Chitinimonas arctica: one gene and its partner. The protein of the gene in region 2 interacts with the protein of the main gene of each other region in a pairwise test. Links are inferred from orthologs where the notes say so. Each region holds a gene or a part of one and is shown on either strand. Other genes may lie near its edges.

Region 1 (3,994 bases), 3.3 Mb from region 2 along the record:
TGGCACCAGCGGTCGCAGCTTCGGTTTACGGCCCGCTCTGGGTGCTCTCCATGCTTGGCCTACCCGTCTTCGGCAATGCCGAGTCCGGCGGCTGGGCGGGCCCCAGCCTGTTTGGCTGGCTGTGCGCCATCCTCTTCTGGGCGGTCGCATGGTGGATATTTGTCCAGGCTGTAGTCAAGCTTCGGTCTTAGGCAAAGCCGCCACACAATCACACGCAACTAATCAGCCGCCAAGCGGTCTGTTCGCGAAGCGGATGGCCTCGCCGTGGGTAGCTGCCCATTGCCATGGTCCGCTTGCGAATAGCCATATCAAGTTTATTTTACGCCACGACATATTATTTTAATAAAGAGGGATTCAGAAATGGTTGCAACGATGACGTTCGATACCTTACAAATGGTTGCACGCCTGGAGCAGGCCGGCATTCCAACCGAGCACGCCAAGGCGCAAGTGATGATGCTGGCCGACGTACTGGCCACCGAGCATGCGGGGTACGCTGAAACCTACTCGACCAAGTCGGATATTAACCAGCATTTGACCAACATCGATAAAGACCTCGTACTGACCAATGTCAAGATTGACCAGCACGTGGTCGAATTGAATGCCAAGATCGACCGACACGCCATCGAATTGAATGCCAAGATTGACCAGCATGCTAGCGAATTCAACGCCAAGCTTGAAAAAACCAACACCAAGATTGACCAGCATGCCGTCGAATTCAATGCCAAGCTTGAAAAAACCAACACCAAGATTGATCAGCATGCCGTCGAATTCAATGCCAAGCTTGAAATGCTGGATTCGAAATCCGATAAACGTACATCGGAGCTAAAGGCGGAACTGATTCGCTGGGTGGTAGCGGTCAGCACCTTGCAAGGAACGTTGATATCCGCCTTGCTGCTGAGACTCCACTAACCGCCAGGTACTCAGCTCCAATAGGATTGCCGCCACGGTTTTCGCCCGACTACCCCCTAGCCGGGCGCGCCCCTGGATTAGCTCGTGAACAGCAGGCAAACCGCCTGCGCCTCGATGCTGGCTCCTTCGCCGACCGGCCCCAGCTTTTCGTAGGTCTTGGCCTTGATATTTACCTGGGTGACGGCCACACCCAGATCCTCGGCGATATTGCCCTGCATGGCGGCGATATGCGGCGCCATCTTCGGCGCTTGCGCCAGGATGGAGGCATCCAGATTACCTAGCGTCCAACCGGCCAAGCGCACCCGGCGATAAGCCTCGCGCAGTAGCGCACGGCTATCCGCACCCTTGAATTCCGGGTCGGTGTCGGGAAAATGACGACCGATATCGCCTAGTCCGGCCGCACCCAGCAAGGCGTCGGTGATGGCATGCAGCAGCGCATCGGCATCGGAGTGGCCATACAGCCCCTTGTCGAACGGGATGGTGACCCCGCCCAATATCAGGGGACGCCCTTCCACCAGGCGGTGCACGTCCCAACCCTGCCCTATGCGAAAGCTCATACGCGGTTCCTTTCTGCGAGATATAGCGAGGCAAGCGCAAGATCATCCGGATAGGTCACCTTGATATTGCGCTCATTGCCGGCAACCAGGCGCGGCGCCAGCCCCAGCGCCTCGATGGCGCTGGCCTCATCGGTGATACCGGCATGCGTGGCGCTTTCCAGGGCACGCAGCAGCATGCCATGACGGAACATCTGCGGTGTCTGGGCGCGCCACAGCGTATCGCGCGGCACCGTGGCAAGGCTGCGGCCCTCGCCGTCGGCCCGCTTGAGCGTATCCGCCAGCGGCAAGGCAAGCAGCCCGCCGACCGGATCATCGCGCAGGGTGTCGATCAGGCGCTCCACTTCCTCGACGCCGATACACGGCCGCGCCGCATCATGCACCAGTATCCAATCGTCTGCCGCCACGCTGGCCTGCAAGGCGGCCAAGCCATTGCGCACGGTTTCTGCCCGGCTGGCGCCGCCGCAGCGCAGGACGGTGAGTTTATCCATGCCGGCCACCCACGCCGGCTCGAACCAGGCGTCGTCGGGCGACAGCACCAGTACGACCCGTTCCAGGCCGGGGCAGCCAAGCAAGGCGCGCAAGGTATGCACCAGCAAGGGCTGTCCCAACAATGGCAGGTATTGCTTGGGCGTTGCCGCGCCCATGCGGCTGCCCGAGCCGGCCGCCGGCAGGAGGGCGACGAAGCGATTCATGCCGTGGCCGCTTCGGTGTCCAGGCTACGCCATAGGCATTGCCCTTTTACCGCCTTATCGAGCGCGTCGAGATAGGCCGCATGCTCGGCCAGTTCCGCCTCGCTGGCGGCCACGCGCTTCAACGCGCCGCGCCGGTCACGCGCCGCACTGGCGGCTGCCGCCAAGCCGGCAAGATCGTGACTATCGGTCGCGGCGGTCGAGTCGATCAGCAGGCTGTCCTGGCCACGGGTCATGGACAGGTACACCTCGGCCAACAGTTCGCAGTCGATCAGCGCGCCGTGCAGGGTCCGGGCACTGCGATCCACTTCGAAGCGGTCGCACAAGGCATCGAGGCTATTGCGCTTGCCGGGAAACATTTCCTTGGCATCGCGCAGGGTATCGATCACGCCGCTGACGTAATCGCTCATCTTGCCGCGCCCCAGCTTGGCCAGCTCCATATTCAGGTAGCCGATATCGAAGGGCGCGTTATGGATGATCAACTCTGCGCCTTCGATAAAGCGCAGGAAGTCGTCGACGATGGCTGCGAATTTCGGCTTATCGGCCAGGAATTCGGTGGTCAAGCCGTGCACATTCAAGGCGCCCGGTTCGCTATCCCGCTCGGGGTTGATATGCCGATGGAAATGCCGCTCGGGCGGCGAAAGTTTTCGGCTCACCATTTCGACCGCGGCGATTTCCAGGATGCGGTTGCCGTCTTCGACCCTCAGGCCGGTGGTTTCGGTATCGAGGATGATTTGACGCATGTGAAGCGGGTTTCCTAAAGAAGCGCCAAACCTATCCACGTAACGGTGAGGTGGATGGATTCGGCGGTGTTACTGATTGAAATGCGCCGTCAGGCTGTCATGAGTGGGAGGCGGGAAGATCAACCGACGGAACGGTATCCCCCGCCGGCACCCTTCGCTGCCTGGCCTGACGATTGAAGTGCAGCACAGCCAGCAGCAGACCCAGCCCTTGCAACACCGAACAAATGTAGAAAGTAGCACCCAAGCGCCAATCGTTGCCGGGAAGGTGACTTACTTCCGCCAATAGCGAGCTACCAATCACGGGCGCGACAATGATGGCCACGCTATTGATGGCGTTGAGCGAGCCCATGGTAAGGCCTTGCTCGCTGGGATCGACCGATTTCGACACGATGGCCTGCAAAGCCGGTCCCGCCGCGAAGCTGAGGAAATTGGCCAGGACGATGCAGTACAGCATCCAGCCCTGCGTGGCCAAGCCATACAACAGGAAGGCGACGGTGCCGGAAGCCAAACCGAACAGGGCCAGCCTGACCTCGCCGAAACGCTTCAACAGCCGCCCTTGCAACAGCCCCTGCACCAGGGCGCCGACCATGCCGACGACAAACAAGGCCGCGCCGTTTTCAGGCGGTCCCCAGCCGAAGCGGAATTCGGTGTAGAGCACCCAGGTGGTCTGCAGGATGAACTGCGCCAACACCGTCAACGCGAACACCCAGATCAGGCCACCCACGCCATGGATGCGCGAGAGGTTGCCCAAGGCCGAGAAGGGATTGGCGCGCTGGAACGAAAAAGCCGCGCGCCGTTCGACCGGCAGGGACTCCGGCAGGACAAAATAGCCATAGAGCCCGTTGAGCAGCGCCAGAACGGCCGCCACGACGAAGGGCAGCCGCAGGTCATAGGCACCCAGCACGCCGCCCAGCATGGGACCGAAGATAAAACCCATGCCGAAGGCGGCGCCCAGCAGGCCAAAGCTCTTGCCTCGCTGCTCCGTGCTGGTGATATCGGCCATATAGGCGTTCGCCACCGAAAAGCTGGCGCCGGTGCCGCCACTCAGGATGCGGACCAGCAGCAGGCTGAGCAAGGAGGCGGCCACGGCATGGAC
Region 2 (5,984 bases):
GCACGAGCAATCTGGGTGATCAGTCGCGCTGATGCAGCGTATCCACGCCGCTTTAAGATGCGTCTGCGCGAAGACGCACCAGCCGTGATCTACGGTTGCGGTGACATCAGCTTGCTGGAATTGGGTGGTCTTGCCGTTGTTGGATCTCGGCATGTGGACGATTCGTTGATCGACCATACCATGGCAGTGGGCCGAATGACCGCCCAGGCTGGACGTGTCCTAGTGTCGGGTGGCGCAAAAGGTGTCGATCAAGCAGCCATGCGCGGCGCGCTGGTAGCGGGTGGCAAAGTCTGTGGCGTCCTGGCAGATAGCCTGGAAAAGACAGTCATGAACCGCGAGCATCGCAACTTACTGCTCGATAGACAACTGGTGCTGATTTCTCCTTACGACCCCAGCGCAGGTTTCAACGTTGGTAATGCTATGCAGCGCAACAAGCTGATCTATGCGCTGGCTGACGCTTCCCTGGTTGTCAGCTCCGATTTGAACAAGGGTGGAACTTGGGCCGGCGCTATCGAGCAGTTAGATAAGCTTAAGTTCGTTCCTGTCTATGTGAGATCAGAGGGTGTGCTTTCTGCCGGTCTCGACGCCCTTCGTGGGCGGGGAGCTTTACTCTGGCCCAATTCGCCAGGTGTCGATGCCTTTGAAAGCGTATTTAACGCCATCACGCTCGCACCGATGTCGCCGCAGTCAGACCTTACGCTGGATTTTAGCAACGAGCCGTCTGACGTTTCGCCCACGCCGCAAGCATGTCCGAAATCACTAGAGGTGGTGGAGAAGCCGAGCGAGGCAGTTTCACCACCAGTCGCTGCTGGAAAGTCGTCAAACTCCCTGCCAACGTATGTCCAGCCCCCGGTAGACGTAACCAATTCGGACGGCGACGTGGCGAAGATTACGTCAACACCCGCCGACACGCTGTTTGCGGCAGTCCGGGAGTTGATCCAAATACTGCTGAAGGCGCCGATGAAAGAAGCAGAGGTGGCGGCTGTGCTGGAAGTCTCGAATGTACAAGCCAAGGTTTGGCTGCAGCGACTCCTTGAAGAAGGGCTAATCGAGAAACAGAAGCAACCAGCAGGCTATGTCATCCGTCATTCCAGTCTCTTTTCGAGCGACCAGGCTGCCATCCCACATCTTGAAAAGTCCGGGCGTAAATCCTCTGATCTGCAACGATGCTGAACAGGTCAGTTGTCAGTGCAGCCCAAGCGCCATGACTTCAAATGTTGTGGAGGCCATGGGAATCGAACCCACACCAGCAAGGTCTGCCACTAGACCGGATTGTATCGATCTTGCGGTTGGATTCGATCAACCCCTATAAGGATTCGGCCCGCTCTTAAAACTGTATCCGCACCGCCTCCTCCCCCAGCCAGCCACGCAACTCCGTCAGCAGCTCATCCCGCAACGTCACCTGCCAGCGTTCACCCAATTGCATCGCGCAACTGGCCCGGGCATTTCGGTACTCCACCCGCACCGGGCAATCACCGCCCGCGTAGGGTTCCAGCAGGTTCTTCAAGCGAATGGCATCGGCCGTGCCGTTGATGCCCAGCGCCAGCGCGCGGGCAAAGCGGCTGCGTGCTTCGGCCAGGTCGAGAATGCGTTCGGCGATGATGCGTAGACCGCCGGCGCCGCTATAGCTGTCTTCGCTGACCTTGGCTTCGATCACCAGCAGGGCGTCGTCGCGCAGCTTGTTGCGGGCGGCTTCGAAGGTTTCGGCATAGACCATGACATCGCGTTTGCAACTGGCGTCGTCCAGGGTGACGAAGGCGATCTTGCCGCGTTGGCTGAGCTTGGTCCTTACCTCCAGCACGACGCCGGTGATCCACTGCGGCTCCTTGCGCGGCGTGATGCGCGCCAGGTCGGTCTTGACGAAGCCCCGTACGAACTTGGCCTGGGCGGTAAAGGGGTGGCCGGACAGAAAGAAGCCGATGGCGAGCTTCTCTTCCGTCAATTGCACGGTCTCGTTCCAGCGCGGCACGTCGGCCAACTGCATCTGGTGCTCCGGTTCCGGCTCGAAGGCATCGAACAGGCCGCCCTGGTTGGCATTGGCGGCCGCCTGTTCGGCCGCCTCCATGGCCAGGCTGACGGTGGCCAGCAGGCTGGCGCGATGGTCGCACAGCGTATCGAACGCACCGGCACGTATCAGCGCTTCGATCACACGGCGGTTGACCAGTCGTTTATCGGTGCGCATGCAGAAGTCGAACAGGTCGCGATAGGGACCGTCCTTCTCGCGCACGGCGACGATATGGTCCACCGCCGCTTCACCGGTGCCCTTGATGGCACCCAAGGCGTAACGGATTTCCCCGCGCGATACCGGCAGGAAGCGGTAAACACTGTGGTTGACGTCGGGCGCCAGGAATACCAGCTTGTTGAGCACGCAGTCGTCGTAGAAGACCTTTAGCTGGTCGGTATTGTCCAATTCGGTGGACATCACCGCCGCCATGTACGCGGAGCAGTGATGGGCCTTGAGCCAGGCGGTATGGTAGGACAGCAGGGCGTAAGCGGCGGCGTGCGATTTGTTGAAGCCGTAGCCGGCGAACTTCTCCATATAGTCGAAGATTTCGTTGGCCTTGGCCTCGCTCAGGCCCTTGCCGCCGGCGCCCTCCACGAACATGGCCCGCTGCTGGACCATTTCGGACAGCAATTTCTTACCCATGGCCCGCCGCAGCAAGTCTGCGCCGCCCAGCGAGTAGCCGCCGCAGACCTGGGCGGCCTGCATCACCTGTTCCTGGTACACCATGATGCCGTAGGTGGGTGCCAGCACCGATTCCAGCAGCGGGTGCAGGTATTCGAAACGTTCGCCATGCATACGGCGGATAAAGTCCGGGATCAGGTCCATCGGACCTGGCCGGTACAGCGCCACGAAGGCGATAATTTCCTCGAACTTGCTGGGCTTGGCCTCCACCAGCATCTTCTTCATGCCGCTGGATTCAAACTGGAACACGGCAGTGGTATTGCCGGCCGCGAACACCTTGTAGGCCAGCTTGTCGTCCAGCGGCAACTTGGCGACATCGACCTCCTCGCCGCTGACCTGCTTGATATAGCGCTGGGCCAGTTCGATGATGGTCAGGTTGCGCAGGCCCAGGAAGTCGAACTTCACCAGGCCGGCCGACTCCACGTCCTTCATATCGTATTGCGAGACCGGCGAGGCATCCTCGCCGCTGGCGATATAGAGCGGGCAGAAATCGGTCAGTTTGCCGGGTGCGATCAGTACGCCGCCGGCATGCATGCCGACGCCCCGGGTCAGGTCCTCCAGCTTTTGTGCCAGTTCGATCAGTTCGCCGGCATCTTCCGCCGCGATCAGCTCGCCGATCTGCGGTTCCATCTCCATCGCCTTGCTCAGCGACAGCGGCTTGTTGGCCTCCAGCGGAATCAGCTTGGAGAGCCGGTCGCACAGGAAGAAGGGCAGGTCCAGCACCCGGCCCACGTCGCGTATCACCGCCTTGGACGACATGGTGCCGAAGGTGACGATCTGGCTGACCGCCTCTTCGCCGTACTTCTTGCGCACGTAGGCAATCACCCGCCAGCGGTTTTCCTGGCAGAAGTCCACGTCGAAGTCGGGCATGGAGACCCGCTCCGGATTGAGGAAGCGCTCGAACAGCAAGGCATAGCGCAGCGGATCGAGATCGGTGATCTTGAGCGAGTAGGCCACCAGCGAGCCGGCACCCGACCCCCGGCCGGGGCCGACCGGACAGCCGTTGGCCTTACCCCAGTTGATAAAGTCCGCCACGATCAGGAAGTAGCCGGGGAAGCCCATCTGGATGATGGTGTCGCATTCGAACTTGAGGCGGGCATCGTACTCGGGCCGCCGTGCCAGGCGTTCCTGCTCGTCGGGAAACAGCTGTATCAAGCGTTCTTCCAGGCCGGTTCGTGCTTCGGCGACCAGGAAGTCGTCCAGCGTCATGCCGTCCGGGGTGGGGAACAACGGCAGGAAGTTCTTGCCCAGCTGGATGGTGACATTGCAGCGCTGGGCAATGCCCACGCTATTGGCCAGAGCTTCCGGAATATCGTGGAACAGGCTGGCCATCTCGTCCGGCGACTTGAAGTATTGCTCCTCGGTATAGAGCTTGGGGCGGCGTTTATCCGCCAGTACATAGCCTTCGGCGATGCAGGTGCGGGCCTCGTGGGCCTTGAAGTCGTCTCGGTCGAAAAACTGGATAGGGTGGGTGGCCACCACCGGCAGATCCAGGCCGGCGGCCAGATCGAGCGCGCCCTGCACGGCGATTTCGCAGCGGGGATCGCCGGTACGCTGCAGCTCCAGGTAGAAGCTGTCGGGAAACTGCTCGGCCCACCAGCCGGCCAGGTTGCTGGCGGCATCGGTATTGCCGTTGAGGATGGCCTGGCCGATATCGCCCAAATGGGCGCCCGAGAGGGCGATCAGCTGGCTGTTGTCGCCATTGGCCAACCATTCGCGCTTGATCTCGGCGCGACCGCGGTATTGGTTGCGGCGGTAGGCCTCGGTGATCAGCTCGCACAGGCGGCCGTAGCCGGCACGGTTCTTGGCGATCAGCAGGGCGCGATAAGGCTTGTCGCGGTCTTCCTCGTTTTCCAGCCAGATGTCCACGCCGGCAATGGGCTTGATGCCACTGCCGCGCGCGGTCTTGTAGTGCTTGATCAGGCCGAACAGATTCATCAGGTCGCTGATGCCCAGCGCGGGCATCTGGTACTGCTTGGCACGCTGCACGGCGGCATCGATCAGCACGATGCCGTCGGTTACGGAATATTCGGTATGGAGGCGAAGATGGATAAAGGCAGGAGACGTCATGGGGCGAATTTTACCCGTCACGGGAGGCGTGCGGGCTGGAAGGAGGAAAATTCAAGCGGAAGCGACGTGTTTCGCGGGGAGGACCGTAGTGGCTACGCCGTTGGCAGTCGGGCGAAGGAGGCGGCGCCGCTGGCGGTGCAGGTTTGCTCGGCGATGTCGTCCACCCGAGCAAAAGCCGGCCCTTGCCTGGCCCAGGCAAGCAAATCCTGCACCGCTTGCGCCTCGCCTTCGAGCTGCGCTTCCACCGAACCATCCCGGCGATTGCGTACCCAGCCGGCCACGCCCAGTTGCTGCGCGCGTTCCGCCATGGCGTTACGGTAGCCGACGCCTTGGACGCGGCCGCGTATCGACAGATGAAGGGCAATCATGGCTTGTCCCTGCCCAAAACCTCGCGCAACAGCGCGTGCGCGTCGTCCAGCGAGGAAAGGATGCGATGCCCGAGCGCGACCACCTCGGCCGACGGCTTGCTCAGATCGGGAATCTGGATCGGCGTCATCCCGGCGGCCAGGGCTGCGCGCACGCCCGGCTCGGAATCTTCCAGTACCAGGCAGCGAGCCGGCTCGACGCCTAGCCTTCGTGCGGCCAGCAGGTAGATGTCCGGCGCTGGCTTGGGATGCTCGACGTCACTGCCGGTGACCACGACCTGGAAATGCCGAATCAGGCCGGTTTGGCGCAGCTTCTGCTCCGCGCGCTCGCGCCGGGTCGAGGTGGCGACCGCCTTGGGCAGGCCCAGTTCGTCCAGCCAGCCGAGCAAGGGCAGGATGCCGGCCTTGAGCGGCAGGCCCTGTTCAACCCGGGCGGAATAGCGCTTGTCGGTGGCCAGGGCAATAGCGTCGATATCCAGTTCGGGAAAGCGTTGCCGCAAGATGGCGTGACAAAGCTTTTCATGCAGGCCCACCATGGACATCAGCAGGCTATCGTCGAAATGGACGCCGTGATCCAGCGAAGCCAGGCGCCAGCAGTCGAGCACGGCGCTTTCGCTGTCTATCATCAGGCCGTCCATATCGAACAGGATGGCGGCGGGTAAGAAGTCGAGTTTCATGGGGCAAGTTGGCCGGCGCCGACCGGGCGCGCGGATTCCTGGAGGTTTGGCCAATCCTGCGCCAGCAGGCTGTAACAGTCGAGGTCGTGGAACTGGCCAGCCCAGTAGCCTTGCTGGCGGTGGCGGCCTTCCCGTTGGAAGCCAAGCCGCTCCACCAGCAACTGCGAGGCGGTATTGTCCGGATGG

The links.
Region 1: the proteins of dnaE (region 2) and dnaQ interact in binary tests that used the Escherichia coli proteins (3 or more experiments, as listed by UniProt). The link is inferred for Chitinimonas arctica from one-to-one orthologs.

What each region holds. Positions count from the first base shown.
Region 1 is NZ_CP041730.1:1,642,695-1,646,688, forward strand. What follows is about bases 1,027-3,994. They hold dnaQ (DNA polymerase III subunit epsilon), read right to left. Parts: upstream 2,899-3,994; coding sequence 2,155-2,898; downstream 1,027-2,154. Other genes in these bases: ispF (2-C-methyl-D-erythritol 2,4-cyclodiphosphate synthase), read right to left, coding at 1,027-1,466; ispD (2-C-methyl-D-erythritol 4-phosphate cytidylyltransferase), read right to left, coding at 1,463-2,158; FNU76_RS07345 (TCR/Tet family MFS transporter), read right to left, coding at 2,996-3,994. Outside these bases: FNU76_RS24055 (hypothetical protein), read left to right, coding at 51-191; FNU76_RS07325 (CCDC90 family protein), read left to right, coding at 373-909; more of ispF, read right to left, coding at 987-1,026. UniProt on the Escherichia coli protein: DNA polymerase III is a complex, multichain enzyme responsible for most of the replicative synthesis in bacteria. The epsilon subunit contain the editing function and is a proofreading 3'-5' exonuclease.
Region 2 is NZ_CP041730.1:4,990,775-4,996,758, forward strand. Bases 1,128-5,058 are described here. They hold dnaE (DNA polymerase III subunit alpha), read right to left. Parts: upstream 4,757-5,058; coding sequence 1,328-4,756; downstream 1,128-1,327. Other genes in these bases: FNU76_RS22665 (DNA-processing protein DprA), read left to right, coding at 1,128-1,173; FNU76_RS22675 (acylphosphatase), read right to left, coding at 4,849-5,058. Also shown: more of FNU76_RS22665, read left to right, coding at 1-1,127; more of FNU76_RS22675, read right to left, coding at 5,059-5,124; FNU76_RS22680 (HAD family hydrolase), read right to left, coding at 5,121-5,798; FNU76_RS22685 (GNAT family N-acetyltransferase), read right to left, coding at 5,795-5,984. UniProt on the Escherichia coli protein: DNA polymerase III is a complex, multichain enzyme responsible for most of the replicative synthesis in bacteria. This DNA polymerase also exhibits 3' to 5' exonuclease activity. The alpha chain is the DNA polymerase catalytic subunit.